One region of the Cytobacillus sp. GQ23 genome, then DNA from elsewhere that is predicted to be linked to it. Evidence: riboswitches for the same ligand, from Rfam matches in the RefSeq annotation. Region 1 holds a riboswitch; each other region holds the start of a gene.

Region 1 (4,298 bases):
AAGCACCACTTCACATTCTTCAAAAAAGAGGTTCCCTATCAGCCGAAGCGGCCGATGGAATCGTTCATCCTGTATGCCTAAAATTGAAATGTTCAAATCGATCACCTTTTTTTAAAAATATAATAAATCTGCCGGTGTTTTATCTCAATGACGGCAGCTGCATAGTCTATTTATTCATGTTGGCAAACTCCTTCTAGTGTACATAAATGGGGAAACAAGGTCAATATCAGGAAAGTGAATCCTATAGGTTACTGATATGGTTTCTATACTATCGCTAACTAAAAAAAGAGCCGAATTACTAATCGGGCTCTCATTCATTGAATTTTATTTTAATAGATTCATTTTCTTCAGGAAATCGATTGGATGCTGTTTACGGAAATGTTCTTTAACCATGTAGCTTACGCCGTTCTGATCATTTGATCGCGTCAGCCAGTCCGCTGCTTTTTTTACTTCTGCCGGAGCATTGCCCATTGCCACACCCAATCCTGCTGCTTCAATCATTTCCAGATCATCTTCAGAGTCTCCTATGACGACCATTTGATTTCTGGAAATCCCAAGATGCTCACATAAATAGAGAAGCCCATTCAGTTTTGAGACCCCTGCAGGAACAATGTCCATCCTCAGATCGTTCAGTTTTAAGACTTCTACATTTTCAAACATGCCCCAAATGGCTGTCTTAGCATCCTCAAGGTCTTCCTTATCTTCAAAGTACACTTCGATTTTCGGCGGCGTAACCGGCTCATCTAAAATAGTCTCACTTAAAGAATCCACAAATTGCTGGGAATAAAAAATGGGATCACCCGTTGTAAAAACTGTTTTTGCAAGCATATTGGTATTAAGCTTCGTTTTGTTTGCAAGGGAATATTTTTCGTGCACCAGCCTGATTTGACAGGTAAAGCCTTCAAGCAGGCGCACGATTTCAAACGTTTCATCTTCCTGAATCCTTTTTACAAATATAGGCTTTTCCTGGGAAGCTGCAATATATGCCCCCCTGTGTGTAACCAGCAAAGAATTGGATTTCAATGCTTTAGCCACTTTCTTCGCGGAAGGAAAGCTTCTGGATGTGACAAGTGTTACATAAATTCCCTTTTGCTGCACATATTCAATTGCTTCTTTTGTTGATTTATGAAGTCTTCCATTTGATTGGAGTAGTGTTCCGTCTATGTTTAAAGCAAGCATTCTGTATATCATCCGATTTGCCCCCTATTCTCGGTGTAAAATTGTCCTATTACACTTTTATGAAGGGAGGGACTGGATTAGAACATGACATGGACAATGCAGAAATTTTTTCGTTGATTGCCTGTGTTAGTGAAGGTGTTTAACTGTTTTCATAGATTATTTGAATAAAAGAATTATAAATAGTCATTTACAATTTGGATTCTCCGTATTAAGATGGAGTCATTAAAAACTGCATATCCAAGTTTTGCACTAGGGGAGCTTTTTGGCTGAGAAGAACAATCCGTTCTGACTCTTATTACCCGATCTGGATAATACCAGCGTGGGGAAGTGCAGGTGAACGGCTATCATTTTAGTGTATTGATAACATTCAACTGCATTTCCTATTGGGAATGCAGTTTTTTTATTTTAACCAGGCTGTTTTTGTAAAATTTGTTGTTTTTGGCTCATGTATATTGTCGTTGATTTCCCAGCGAATCGCGGGCAGGCGGTGTGCTTGCACATATGCTCCCGAAGGAGCCTTGCACCTGTCGATACTATCAACACAGTAAGTAATTCAAAAAACAGCAGCAAACCTTACGAAAAAAACTTTTCATTAATACTAGGAGGATGGCAAAATGCAGGAAAATTTTTTATGTGGAACCAGTGAAATTACAGGGTGCAGATTTTCAATTTATCCCATGACTGACAGGTTTGCGGATATTATTTTATCAGCTTTAAAAGAAGTGGATACGAGCAAGGTTTGGATGGAAACAGATGATGTTAGCACCTGTGTGCGAGGCAGGTCCATTCATGTTTTCGATGTGGTTAAAGCTATTTATCTTCAAGCTGTTAAGCATGGTGACCATGTAGTATTTAACGGAACTTTTTCAAATGGATGTCCTGGTGATACTGCAGGAGATGCTTATCTTGCTGAGAATGAGGAATTGGCAAATGAAGAATCAGCAGCAGGTATCAGCCAGGAAGTTGCGGTCCAGTTCGCCCTTTATCCGATGGGGATTCCTGAATACATGAATGTCATTATGGATCAGGTCGAGCTTGCAATGAATCAGGGAACTTTTACAAAAGGGGTGCATTATGCTTCAAGATTAGACGGGGATGCACACTCTGTTTTTAAAACTCTGGAGGACGCTTTTGAAAACTGTAAGAAAAGCAATTCCACCCATATTGTTATGACGGTGAATATGTCTGCCAATAGCCCATCCAAAAAGGGGGCTGAATAATATGCTTGAAAAGTGGAAGCTTCGTGAAGTCATTGTCCTGTCTGTACTCGCTGTCGTGTTTGCAGTTGTATACCTGATATTCATGCAATTTGGCAATGTGCTATATGCAATGTTCGGCTTAATTGGATATGATTTTATTTTTGGCATTTGGTTTATTGTTTCAATTCTCGCAGCGTACATAATCAGAAAACCCGGGGCAGCTTTCTTATCGGAAACCATCGCTGCAGCCATTGAAGTCATGATCGGCAATGCTGTCGGTCCCCGCCTGATTCTGTCGGGCATGATTCAGGGGATTGGAGCGGAAGCTGTTTTTGCGGCCACGAAATGGAATAATTACCGGACATGGGTCTTAATTGCTGCCGGCATGGGCTCTTCTGTTACAAGCTTTATTTGGGGCTATTTCATTTCCGGCTATGCGGCCCTCTCACCCGGTTATGTAATGGCGATGTTTTGTGTAAGGATGGTCAGCGGTGCTTTACTGGCAGGCTTGATGGGCAAATGGCTGAGCGAAAGCCTTGCAAAGACCGGAGCATTAAACAGCTTTCCTATTGGCAAAGAGCTGAAAAGGGGAAAACCGGAAAATGGCATTACAGCATAAACAGAACATATTAAAAACAGAGCAGCTTACATTCAGGTATGAAGATGTGAAAAAGCCCATTTTTAAAAATATGCAATTCAGCCTTAATGCAGGGGAAGCAGTTCTATTATTGGGACCCAGCGGCTCGGGAAAAAGCACACTTGCTTTCTGCTTAAATAAATTGTATCCCGAGGCCGCAGATGGCGAATTGGACGGGATCATTTCATTCAAAGGAAAGAGGCTGGAGGAATTCGGCCCTGGTGAAATTAATCAGCACATTGGAATTGTGTTTCAGGACCCTGAAAGCCAATTTTGCATGACCACAGTCGAGGATGAGCTGGCATTTGGACTTGAGAATTTGAAAACGCCGCATGAAGAAATCGGGAATAAGATTGATGAAGCATTGGAGCTTGTTCATCTTTTGCCATATAAATATGCCCCAATTCACACCCTTTCCGGGGGCCAGAAGCAAAAGCTTGCACTGGCATGTGTATTGTCATTGAAACCGGATCTCCTGATTTTAGACGAACCGACAGCAAACCTGGATCCGGCTTCAAGCTATGAACTTACCCGCATCATTAAAGAGCTTAAAGAGAAGAGATCATTCTCCCTTCTAATAATCGAACACAGGCTGGATGATTGGATTGATTTGACCGACCGCTGCGCAGTCCTAAACAGAGAAGGCGAACTATTATTTAATGGAAGCACTGAAGAATGCTTTAATCAATATGCAGAAGAATTTCTGCTTGAGGGCATCTGGCTGCCAAGTTCGGTAAAAGCAGGCCTTTCAGGGAAAAAAGCAGGTATTTATAAAGGGGAAAAACTTCCGTTGACTGATGAGAAATTAATCGCCGGATTTGAGAATCCCATTGGTGCACTTCAGGTTTTAGATAACAGGAAGAAAAATCACCAAGCTCCTGAAGAACAAATTATTCTATCCGCAGAGAATCTATCCTTTTATAAAGCTGGGAAAGATTTGCTAAAAGATATTAGTTTTTCTGTTAAAAAAGGTGAATTTGTGGCCATTGCCGGCTCAAATGGATCAGGAAAAACAACGCTTTCAAGACTCTTGGCTGGACTTTATACTCCTTCCAAAGGCAATATTCTCTTTTATGACAGTCCCCTTTCCCAGTGGAAGGAGCAGGAGCTAAGACAGAAATTAGGTTATGTTTTTCAAAACCCCGAACACCAATTTATTGCTGATTCTGTCTATGATGAAATTGCATTCAGTTTAAAAATACAGCAGATTCCTGATGGTGATATTAAAGAATCAGTTCAGGCTGCACTGCTTCAAGTGGACTTGCTGCGGTGCGCTGACATGC
Region 2 (4,298 bases), on a different contig from region 1:
CGGTTCTAAACCGGTAGGCTATTTTCTTTTATCATCGTCATCATCTTTAGTGAGATCACGAGTAGATTTCTTAAATTCCTTTAAAGTTTCCCCGAATGCTCTCCCTATTTCGGGAAGTTTTTTAGGCCCAAAAATAATAAGAGCCAGAACGAGGATGAGAATTAAGCCTGGAATTCCGATGTTTGATAACATGCTGAACACTCCTTATATATCATATCGCTTGAAGCGGTAGTAATCATGTTCACTGTCTATTATAGGGGACTTGCTCAAAAAATCATAGTACGAGACTTATTATAAGATACTCATTCTCCCGCTGTTAAAAGGCCATCTAGTTCTTCGAGTACGTCACCAATTTTGCGGTCATGGATTACTTCATCTGCATAAAAGTCAAAATCAGTGGGTTCCATATTAATTATCACCAGTTTTGCTCCGTTTTGTTTCGCTATCAGCGGAAACTGATTTGCCGGGGTCACAGTCAAGGATGATCCCAGTACAATAAATAGTTCTGCCTTGTCTGATTCATCTGCCGCAAAATCTAATGCCTGCTCCGGCAGCATTTCTCCAAACAGAACTACTGAAGGACGAAGCATTCCCCCGCAATTACATTGAGTATGCCCATGCAAATAACCCTCGCTTGGGAACACTTCTTTACATTCCTGGCAGTGGAGTGTCTGCAGATTACCATGAAGCTCTGATACATTTTTACTGCCAGCAAGCCGATGAAATCCATCAACGTTTTGAGTTATAATACTCTTTATCATGCCTCTCTTTTCCCAATCAGCAAGAATATAATGGCCTTTATGAGGATTACACTCTTTCAGTCCGATTACCCTGTGCCGATAAAAATCTATAAATTCATTCACATTTTGATTTAATGCTTCCGTACTGGCAATTTTTCCAGGATCTTTCCCGTTCCATAATCCATTGTTGGCTGACCTGAAATCAGGCAGCCCGCTTTCCGTTGACATCCCTGCTCCAGTTAGTATTACTGTATATTTTGATTCCTTCAGCCATTTTTCAATCATAAATACCAGCTCCCACTAAATATATTGATACAGCTTAATGCTTATTTCCATTTTTTTCTTCAGGTTAAATGTTTATGTCATGTCACGTATGCGGTAAATAATAGAATTATAACTGTTTACCCGAATTATCAATATAGGAGTGATGGCTATGCCTGAAATAGAAACGAAAGACTATAAGGATGGCTATAAAAAATTTTCTTCCAGGGCAAAACGCTACGCAGAGGATCCCGAAAAAACGAAAGGACTGCTAAAAAAGGCGACACTTAAAGCAGATAAAAACAAATCCTCATTAAATGATATATGGGAAAAGTTTCAGCTGCTTATTGATTTAGTCAGGGCATGGTCAAAAGGTGATTACCGGCATATCTCCAAAAAATCAATTATCTTTATTATTGCTTCCATTCTATACTTTGTTTCCCCTATCGACCTGGTTCCAGACTTTTTAATTGGAATGGGGATTTTGGATGACGCAGCAGTACTGGGCTTTGCCGTCAGTCAAATATCAGGGGAGCTTGAGAAATTCAAAACCTGGAAAGACAGCAGGACAATTGAAATGAAATAAATTTCAAATGCTGTCCTTTTTTATATTGTCTGCTATAATAATGATGGAAAGTATTCATGTCTGTTAAAATTATATAGCAAGAAATGTAGGGGAACCGGTGTGCCGGTTGAGACTTCATCCTTAAGATGCTGACCCTTTGAACCTGATCTGGCTAATACCGGCGTAGGGAACATATTCTTAAACATCATAAATGTTTTTTTATATGCGTCCCGGTATTATGCCGGGGCGTTTTTTAATTTTCAGGGCAGACTAATACCCACTTTCCTTACTACATAAAAGCTTTTGGAGGTTTCATTATGAAAAAATGTATAGCTGCTATTTCTGCGCTTCTTCTGCTGCTTACCGGATGTGCCGGCAGCGGCCAGACTGGAAAAGAAGATGCAGGCAGCAAACAAGAATTGAAAAAGGTTACTGTCGTTCTGGATTGGACACCCAATACCAATCATACCGGCTTATACGCCGCAAAGGAAAAAGGCTATTTTAAAGAAGAAGGACTTGATGTCGAAATCATCATGCCAGGTGAGGCAGGAGCAGATCAATTGACCGCATCAGGCAAGGCAGATTTCGGTGTCAGCTATCAGGAAAGCATTACGGAAGCGCGGGTACAGGGTGTGCCACTGGTTTCAATAGCTGCTGTCATTCAGCACAATACTTCCGGTTTTGCATCCCCTGCTGAAAAAAATATTAAATCGCCGAAAGATTTTGAAGGAAAAACTTATGGCGGCTGGGGGGCACCTGTAGAAAAATCAGTAATTGACTCTCTAATGAAAAAGGAAAATGCTGATGTCGATAAAGTGTCAATTGTGAACATGGGAGATGCAGACTTTTTTACAGCCGTTAAAAGAGATATAGACTTCGCATGGATTTATTACGGATGGACAGGTGTAGAAGCTGAGCTTCGAGGGGAAAAGATTAATATGGTCTACCTTACAGACTACTCTGATAAACTGGATTACTACACGCCTGTACTGGCAACTAGTGAAAAAATGATTGCAGATGATCCGGAGACTGTCAAAGCATTTGTAAAAGCAGCAGCCAAAGGATATGAATTTGCAATCAACGAACCTGGCGAAGCAGCTGATATTTTGTTAAAGCATGCTCCTGACCTTGACAGTGACTTGGTCAAAAAGAGCCAGGAGTGGCTATCTCCGCGCTATCAGGATGATGCTTCCAGATGGGGAGAACAAAAGCTTGAAGTCTGGGAAAACTATGCACACTGGATGCATGAAAATGGTCTTTTAGAAAAAGAATTAGATGCCGGCAAAGCATTTACAAATGACTTCCTGCCGGAATAAGGGGAGTTTATAAAATGGCAAACGCACTTGTAAGCATTCAAATCATACCAAAAACAAAAGATGGGGAAAATGTTATACCATATGTTGATGAAGCAATCAGTGTCATTCAGCAATCGGGTGTTAAATACGAAGTTCATCCCCTGGAAACAACGATGGAAGGCGATTTAGAACATTTATTAAAAATCATTGCTGACATGAACAGAAAAATGATTGAAAAAGGAAGCAGCAATGTCATTTCACAGGTTAAGATCCTATATCAGCCTGCTGGAATTCAAATGAGTGATTTAACGGAGAAGTACCGTTCATGATCAGTGCAGTCAGAAAAGGATGGAGGCCGGCAGCGGTTCTCCTTCTTTTATTCATTTTTTGGGAGCTGGCGGTGAATCTGGCAGATGTCCCATCTTGGCTGCTTCCTCCCCCGACAGACATTATTCAGGAGGCGTTTTTAGGCTGGGAGGGCTTCCGCCTGCATCTTCAATCGACAATCCTGCTTTCACTATGGGGATTTGGCATAGGCACTGTCATTGGATTACTAACAGCTGTGATACTGCATTTATTGCCTTTTATTAGGGAGTCTGTTTACCCGCTTCTTATCCTTTCTCAAAATGTGCCAATAATTGTTCTGGCTCCTTTACTGGTTGTATGGTTCGGATTTGGCATACTGCCAAAGCTTATTGTCATTACGCTGGTATGCTTCTTCCCGATTACTGTTGCAGCATTGGATGGTTTTCGGCAAACACCGGGAGAACTCAGGCATTATATGCTGATGGCAGGGGCGAGCAGCGGACAGCTATTTTGGAAGCTGGAGCTCCCCCATTCCCTTCCATCTTTATTTTCAGGCCTAAAAATCTCTGCAACCTATAGTGTGATGGGTGCTGTCATATCTGAATGGCTTGGAGCTAAAGCCGGAATAGGGGTTTATATGACCCTAGCCTCTTCCTCATTTCGGACAGACCGTGTTTTTGTAGCCATTTTTGCGATTATGCTGTTAAGTTTGCTCCTTTTTGGAGCCATTTTACTGGCTGAACGTTTGCTTATTAAATGGAAGTCCCAGGAGAGTGGCAGGAAATGATACAATTATCGGTTAATTCTATATCGAAAAGTTTTGATTCCAATCAAGTATTAAACAATTTAAGCTTTCAAGTAAATGAAGGTGAATTTGTTTCGATTCTTGGTCCATCCGGCAGCGGAAAAAGCACTATATTCAACCTGATTGGCGGTATGCTCCTGCCAGATGAAGGTTCCATTAAGCTTGGGAATACAGAAATCAGCGGAAAACGCGGTTCAATTAGCTATATGCCCCAGACACCTTCCCTGATGCCATGGAGAACCATCCTCCAGAATGTTAAGCTTGGCCAGGAAATTATGGGAAAAGCCGATCCGGAAACGGCCAGAAACATGCTTCAAAAAGCAGGA
Region 3 (4,298 bases), on a different contig from region 1:
GAGATGTACTCGCCATCAGGAGCTGTGATCAGCAGTTTCCCATTTTTATATTCCTGTACTGTAACAATCTTTCCATCCTGGGAGGCAATAATTTTTTCCACAGAAGAAAACGGGACTGTCACATCCTTATTTCCTGCTTGTACGGTCCAAATAACCGCCGCCAAAATCACCGTGACTACCAATGCAATAGTTATAATCGTCGAAGGCTTCTTTAAAAGTGATTTCAACCAATTCCCTCCTCATTGAACATACCTACATTATAAGAAATTAAAATTGTTAATAAAAGGGTTTAACTCTTTTTAAACATTGTAAATTATGGAAAAATAATATCCTTTATTAGAAAGTGTGCTACAACAGCGTTCAAAGGGTTAATAAATGTGAAAGATATGTGACAGGGGGGAAGTCTAGTACAAACCATTTTATTGGAAACTGAATGTGAAATAGTGAATAATAAAAGCGGATAAGCGATTTCTGTTGATAAAAATATTGAAATATATAGGGGAAAAAGGTGTTAAAATGGCTCAGCAGGACTTTACAAAAGGAAATATTTTTAAACAGCTCTTGTTGTTCTCAACTCCCATAATGCTCACTAATCTCCTGCAGGTTTCCTATCAATTTATTGATAGTCTGTGGGTTGGGAATCTGCTGGGAGCTGATGCATTGGGGGCTGTTGCAATTTCAGGCACTGTAATCTTTACAGTACTTTCATTTATCATTGGAATAAACAATGCGGCATTAACGATTCTATCCCAGCAAAAAGGCGGAGATCAGGCAGAGGGGCTTAAGCGTTATTTAAATGCCTTTACCGTCATACAGACCATTTTGTCGGTTGTTCTTGGAATAGCCGGATTCCTGCTTGCGGAAAGAATTCTGGCCTTCATGGGCACACCTGCCGTAATGGCCGGAGAGGCTGCATCGTATTTGCAGATTAACTTCATTGGTATTTTGTTTTTATTCGGGTATAACTTTATAGGAACTGTACTAAGAGCACTCGGAGACAGCAAAAGCCCCCTGTACTTTGTGCTGATAGCTGTCGTGTTAAATGCAATTCTCGATCCTCTTTTTATATCAGTATTTCAGCTTGGCATTGATGGGGCCGCCTATGCAACCATCCTTTCACAGGGAGTCGCCTTTATGATCGGCATGATATTCATACTCCGCAAAAAGCTGGCGCCTTTTACAATTCCATCTTGGCCTTACAAAGAGGAGGCCGTGCTGATCTTCAAGCTTGGCATTCCTTCAGGACTCCAAATGACTGTCATATCGGCTGGCGTTATGGCTATTATGTCTGTCGTTACTTCTTTTGGGAGTGACGTCGTTGCAGGGTTTGGTGCAGCACAGCGGATCGACAGTATCATAATGCTTCCTGCCATGGCATTGGGGACTGCAGTCAATAGTATGGCTGGTCAAAATATAGGAGGAAATCGATGGGAACGGGTACATCAAATAGCGTTGTACGGAGTCCTCTACAATCTTGCCATCATGTTTATCATTGCTTTGGGGACGTTCCTATTTGCAGAGTATGGGGTGCACCTGTTTATACAGGATAAAGAATCAGTACACTATGGCACTGAATATTTGAAAATCATTGCTTTTTTCTATCCTCTCCTGGGCATTAATTTTGTATTGAATGGTGTGGTAAGAGCCTCAGGCGCCATGTTTCAAGTTCTTATCCTCAATATCATTTCATTCTGGATCCTCCGATATCCTTTAACTTATCTATTTTCAAAGTATATAGGGGATAAGGGAATTGCAGCAGGAATGGGGATCAGTTTTGGCATTAGCAGTGTTATTGCCTTTATGTATTATCGAAAAGGCAAGTGGGATAAACAAAATATTTTTGGAGAGGAGGAGTAATTTCTTTTCACCATTAATTCTTTCATATATACTAAAAGCGAATAATTCAATAACGTGCCACAAGGGGAGCATATCGCTGAGAGTGAACAGCCCGCTGTTCTGACCCTTTGAACCTGTTAGTTAATGCTAGCGCAGGAATGTGGAATAAAAGGCAGTTGCACTATTCTGTCTGCTTATTCTCCCTTGGGGTATCGTCTCGAGACTAAAGGGGGATTTTTTTATGAAGAAATTAAGCTTAATCGCAATGATAGAGGCTTCATTTTTTGCAGCATTCGCTATCATTCTTGATCTTCTGCCATCCATCAAGCTGTCGCCATCCATTTCTATATCTGTGGCGATGATTCCGATTTTTATTCTGGCCTTTAGAAGAGGATTTAAAGTCAGCTTTATTGCAGGACTCTTATGGGGGATACTGCAGATCGCCATGGGAGATGCCTGGATTGCCACTCCGCTTCAGGCATTTATTGAGTATTTTGTTGCATTTGCTTGTATCGGTTTTGCCGGCTTGTTTTATCGTGTTATTCAAAATCAGCTGCGCACCGGCAGCAGGAAGAAAGCGCTTGGCTGGGTAGTCGTGGCAGTATTTATCGGAAGCTTCGCCCGGTATTTCTGGCATTTTATAGCAGGTGTTCTTTTCTTCGGAAGCTATGCGCCAAAAGGGATGTCGCCGGTTCTTTTTTCCTTCCTGGCTAACGGGGCTACCATGCTTGGAGCGGCCATTCTCTGCTCAATCGCGGCCGTGTTCATTATTTCGTCGGCACCAAGATTAATTATTCAAAAATCGGATGAAGGCCTTCAATCTCACAAAAGTGCCTCCTGATAACTCCTTTGATATATTTCCACGAATTCGATAAGAGCTTTATTCAGCAGACTAATTTACATAGTGATTGGTCTGCTTTTTTATTGTCAAATGGATTAAACTTTCCAATTCAAGATATTTGGAAAATTCATGTAATATTATAGTTTGTGAGTGAGATTCTTTATAAGGGAGTAAATAAAATGAAAAAAAGACCTGAACCAATAGAAGCTGCCGTCCAATTTGTTGAAAGACATTTTCCAAATTGTCAGGGAGCTTTATTGGCTGGGAGTGTTGTTCGTGGACAAGCAACTGAAACATCTGATTTAGATCTTGTCATTTTTGATGATAATTTAGTTTCTTCTTATCGTGAATCGGTCATTGAGTTTGGCTGGAATATTGAACTATTTGTACATAATTTAACGTCTTATCGTTTCTTTTTTGAAAGTGATTGTAAAGAAGCAAAACCTTCTATGCCAAGAATGGTTAGTGAAGGGAAGATACTAAAAGATACAGGTCTTATAGCAGGCATAAAGAAAGAAGCGAAAGAACTGCTGGAACAAGGACCAAAAGCATGATCAAAAAAACCATCGATTTGAAGAGATATTTCATCACAGATGCACTAGATGATTTAATCGGATGCCAAAACAGAGGAGAAGGAATTTTTATTGCAAGTAAACTCGGGGAGTTAGTGGGTGAGTTCATACTTCGCAGTAATCGTAAATGGATTGGATCATCTAAATGGCTTGTTCGTTCATTAGTTCACCACGACAAAGAACTTGCAGACGAATTCGTTGAAGCATTTGATTCGTTTTATAAAACAAATAACATTGAAAAGATAGTTATCCTGATTGATAAAGTGCTTGAACCCTTTGGCGGGAGGCTATTTGAAGGGTTTACTTTAGGTAAAAAGTAAATCTGATTACTATGCTGCAGAATATAATTATAATTAAATGATATTTCCAAAGTTTTTTTGATATATTAGGAAATTGCTTCTGAATAATGGGTATATTACTCAAAAAAGGGGAGTGAAGACCTTGTCCAATACTTTGCAGGGAAATATCATAACTGGCGTATTTGATGCGGAAACCAGTGCTTTTGAGATTCAAAAAGTAAAAAGCTTCAATACCCAGTCGGTCCTCAACAAACATCAATGTGAAACTCTGTATAATTATCTTACCCTTCATGAAGAAGATGAGGGAGGGCAAATAATTACACTTTACGATCAAATGCCGCTTATGCTGACCCGTCAGGAAATTTGCAGTCTAAAGGAAGATTTGGAGAACATTAAAAACCTATATCAGTAGAAAAACGCTCTGCAGCCTATGCAGGGCGTTTTTTATTGAAAAATAATTTTGACAAATTCGTGACAAAAAGTTTGACAAATTTGTGAACATAGTTAGAATATTAAATAAAAGGGGATGAAAATATGACAATTCAACAGCAGCGCGTTTTGCATTTTTTCCGAAATAGTACAGCAGCAGGTATTGTAATAGGATTTATTGTTTTTATTTCAAGCTTTTTTGTAAGCGGTATCACTGGTGAGTATGTATTATCCATCGGTTTAAGTATTATGGTTTCGTCTATGCTGCTGTTCGGATTCGGGTTTTTTATCAATGTGATGGAAGAAATGACAAAGGGAAGC

The links. A riboswitch is a leader RNA that binds a small molecule or an ion and turns the genes downstream of it on or off. The one in region 1 is predicted to bind thiamine pyrophosphate.
Region 2: another riboswitch for thiamine pyrophosphate. It lies ahead of AC6CHU_RS12980 (ABC transporter substrate-binding protein); the one in region 1 lies ahead of AC6CHU_RS13805 (YkoF family thiamine/hydroxymethylpyrimidine-binding protein).
Region 3: another riboswitch for thiamine pyrophosphate. It lies ahead of thiT (energy-coupled thiamine transporter ThiT); the one in region 1 lies ahead of AC6CHU_RS13805 (YkoF family thiamine/hydroxymethylpyrimidine-binding protein).

Annotation. Positions count from the first base shown of each region.
Region 1 covers NZ_JCAXER010000015.1:39,298-43,595, reverse strand. The annotation lists gene AC6CHU_RS13815 (coproporphyrinogen III oxidase) at 1-96, opposite strand, end outside; gene AC6CHU_RS13810 (Cof-type HAD-IIB family hydrolase) at 325-1,191, opposite strand; TPP riboswitch at 1,421-1,522, shown strand; gene AC6CHU_RS13805 (YkoF family thiamine/hydroxymethylpyrimidine-binding protein) at 1,794-2,399, shown strand; gene AC6CHU_RS13800 (ECF transporter S component) at 2,401-2,997, shown strand; gene AC6CHU_RS13795 (ABC transporter ATP-binding protein) at 2,981-4,298, shown strand, end outside.
Region 2 covers NZ_JCAXER010000014.1:20,439-24,736, forward strand. The annotation lists gene tatA (twin-arginine translocase TatA/TatE family subunit) at 19-192, opposite strand; gene AC6CHU_RS12970 (NAD-dependent deacylase) at 303-1,025, opposite strand; gene AC6CHU_RS12975 (YkvA family protein) at 1,174-1,587, shown strand; TPP riboswitch at 1,665-1,773, shown strand; gene AC6CHU_RS12980 (ABC transporter substrate-binding protein) at 1,884-2,882, shown strand; gene AC6CHU_RS12985 (thiamine-binding protein) at 2,897-3,190, shown strand; gene AC6CHU_RS12990 (ABC transporter permease) at 3,187-3,954, shown strand; gene AC6CHU_RS12995 (ABC transporter ATP-binding protein) at 3,951-4,298, shown strand, end outside.
Region 3 covers NZ_JCAXER010000024.1:69,823-74,120, reverse strand. The annotation lists gene AC6CHU_RS19245 (AAA family ATPase) at 1-227, opposite strand, end outside; gene AC6CHU_RS19240 (MATE family efflux transporter) at 517-1,857, shown strand; TPP riboswitch at 1,910-2,012, shown strand; gene thiT (energy-coupled thiamine transporter ThiT) at 2,078-2,677, shown strand; gene AC6CHU_RS19230 (nucleotidyltransferase domain-containing protein) at 2,857-3,231, shown strand; gene AC6CHU_RS19225 (nucleotidyltransferase) at 3,228-3,569, shown strand; gene AC6CHU_RS19220 (hypothetical protein) at 3,691-3,960, shown strand; gene AC6CHU_RS19215 (hypothetical protein) at 4,083-4,298, shown strand, end outside.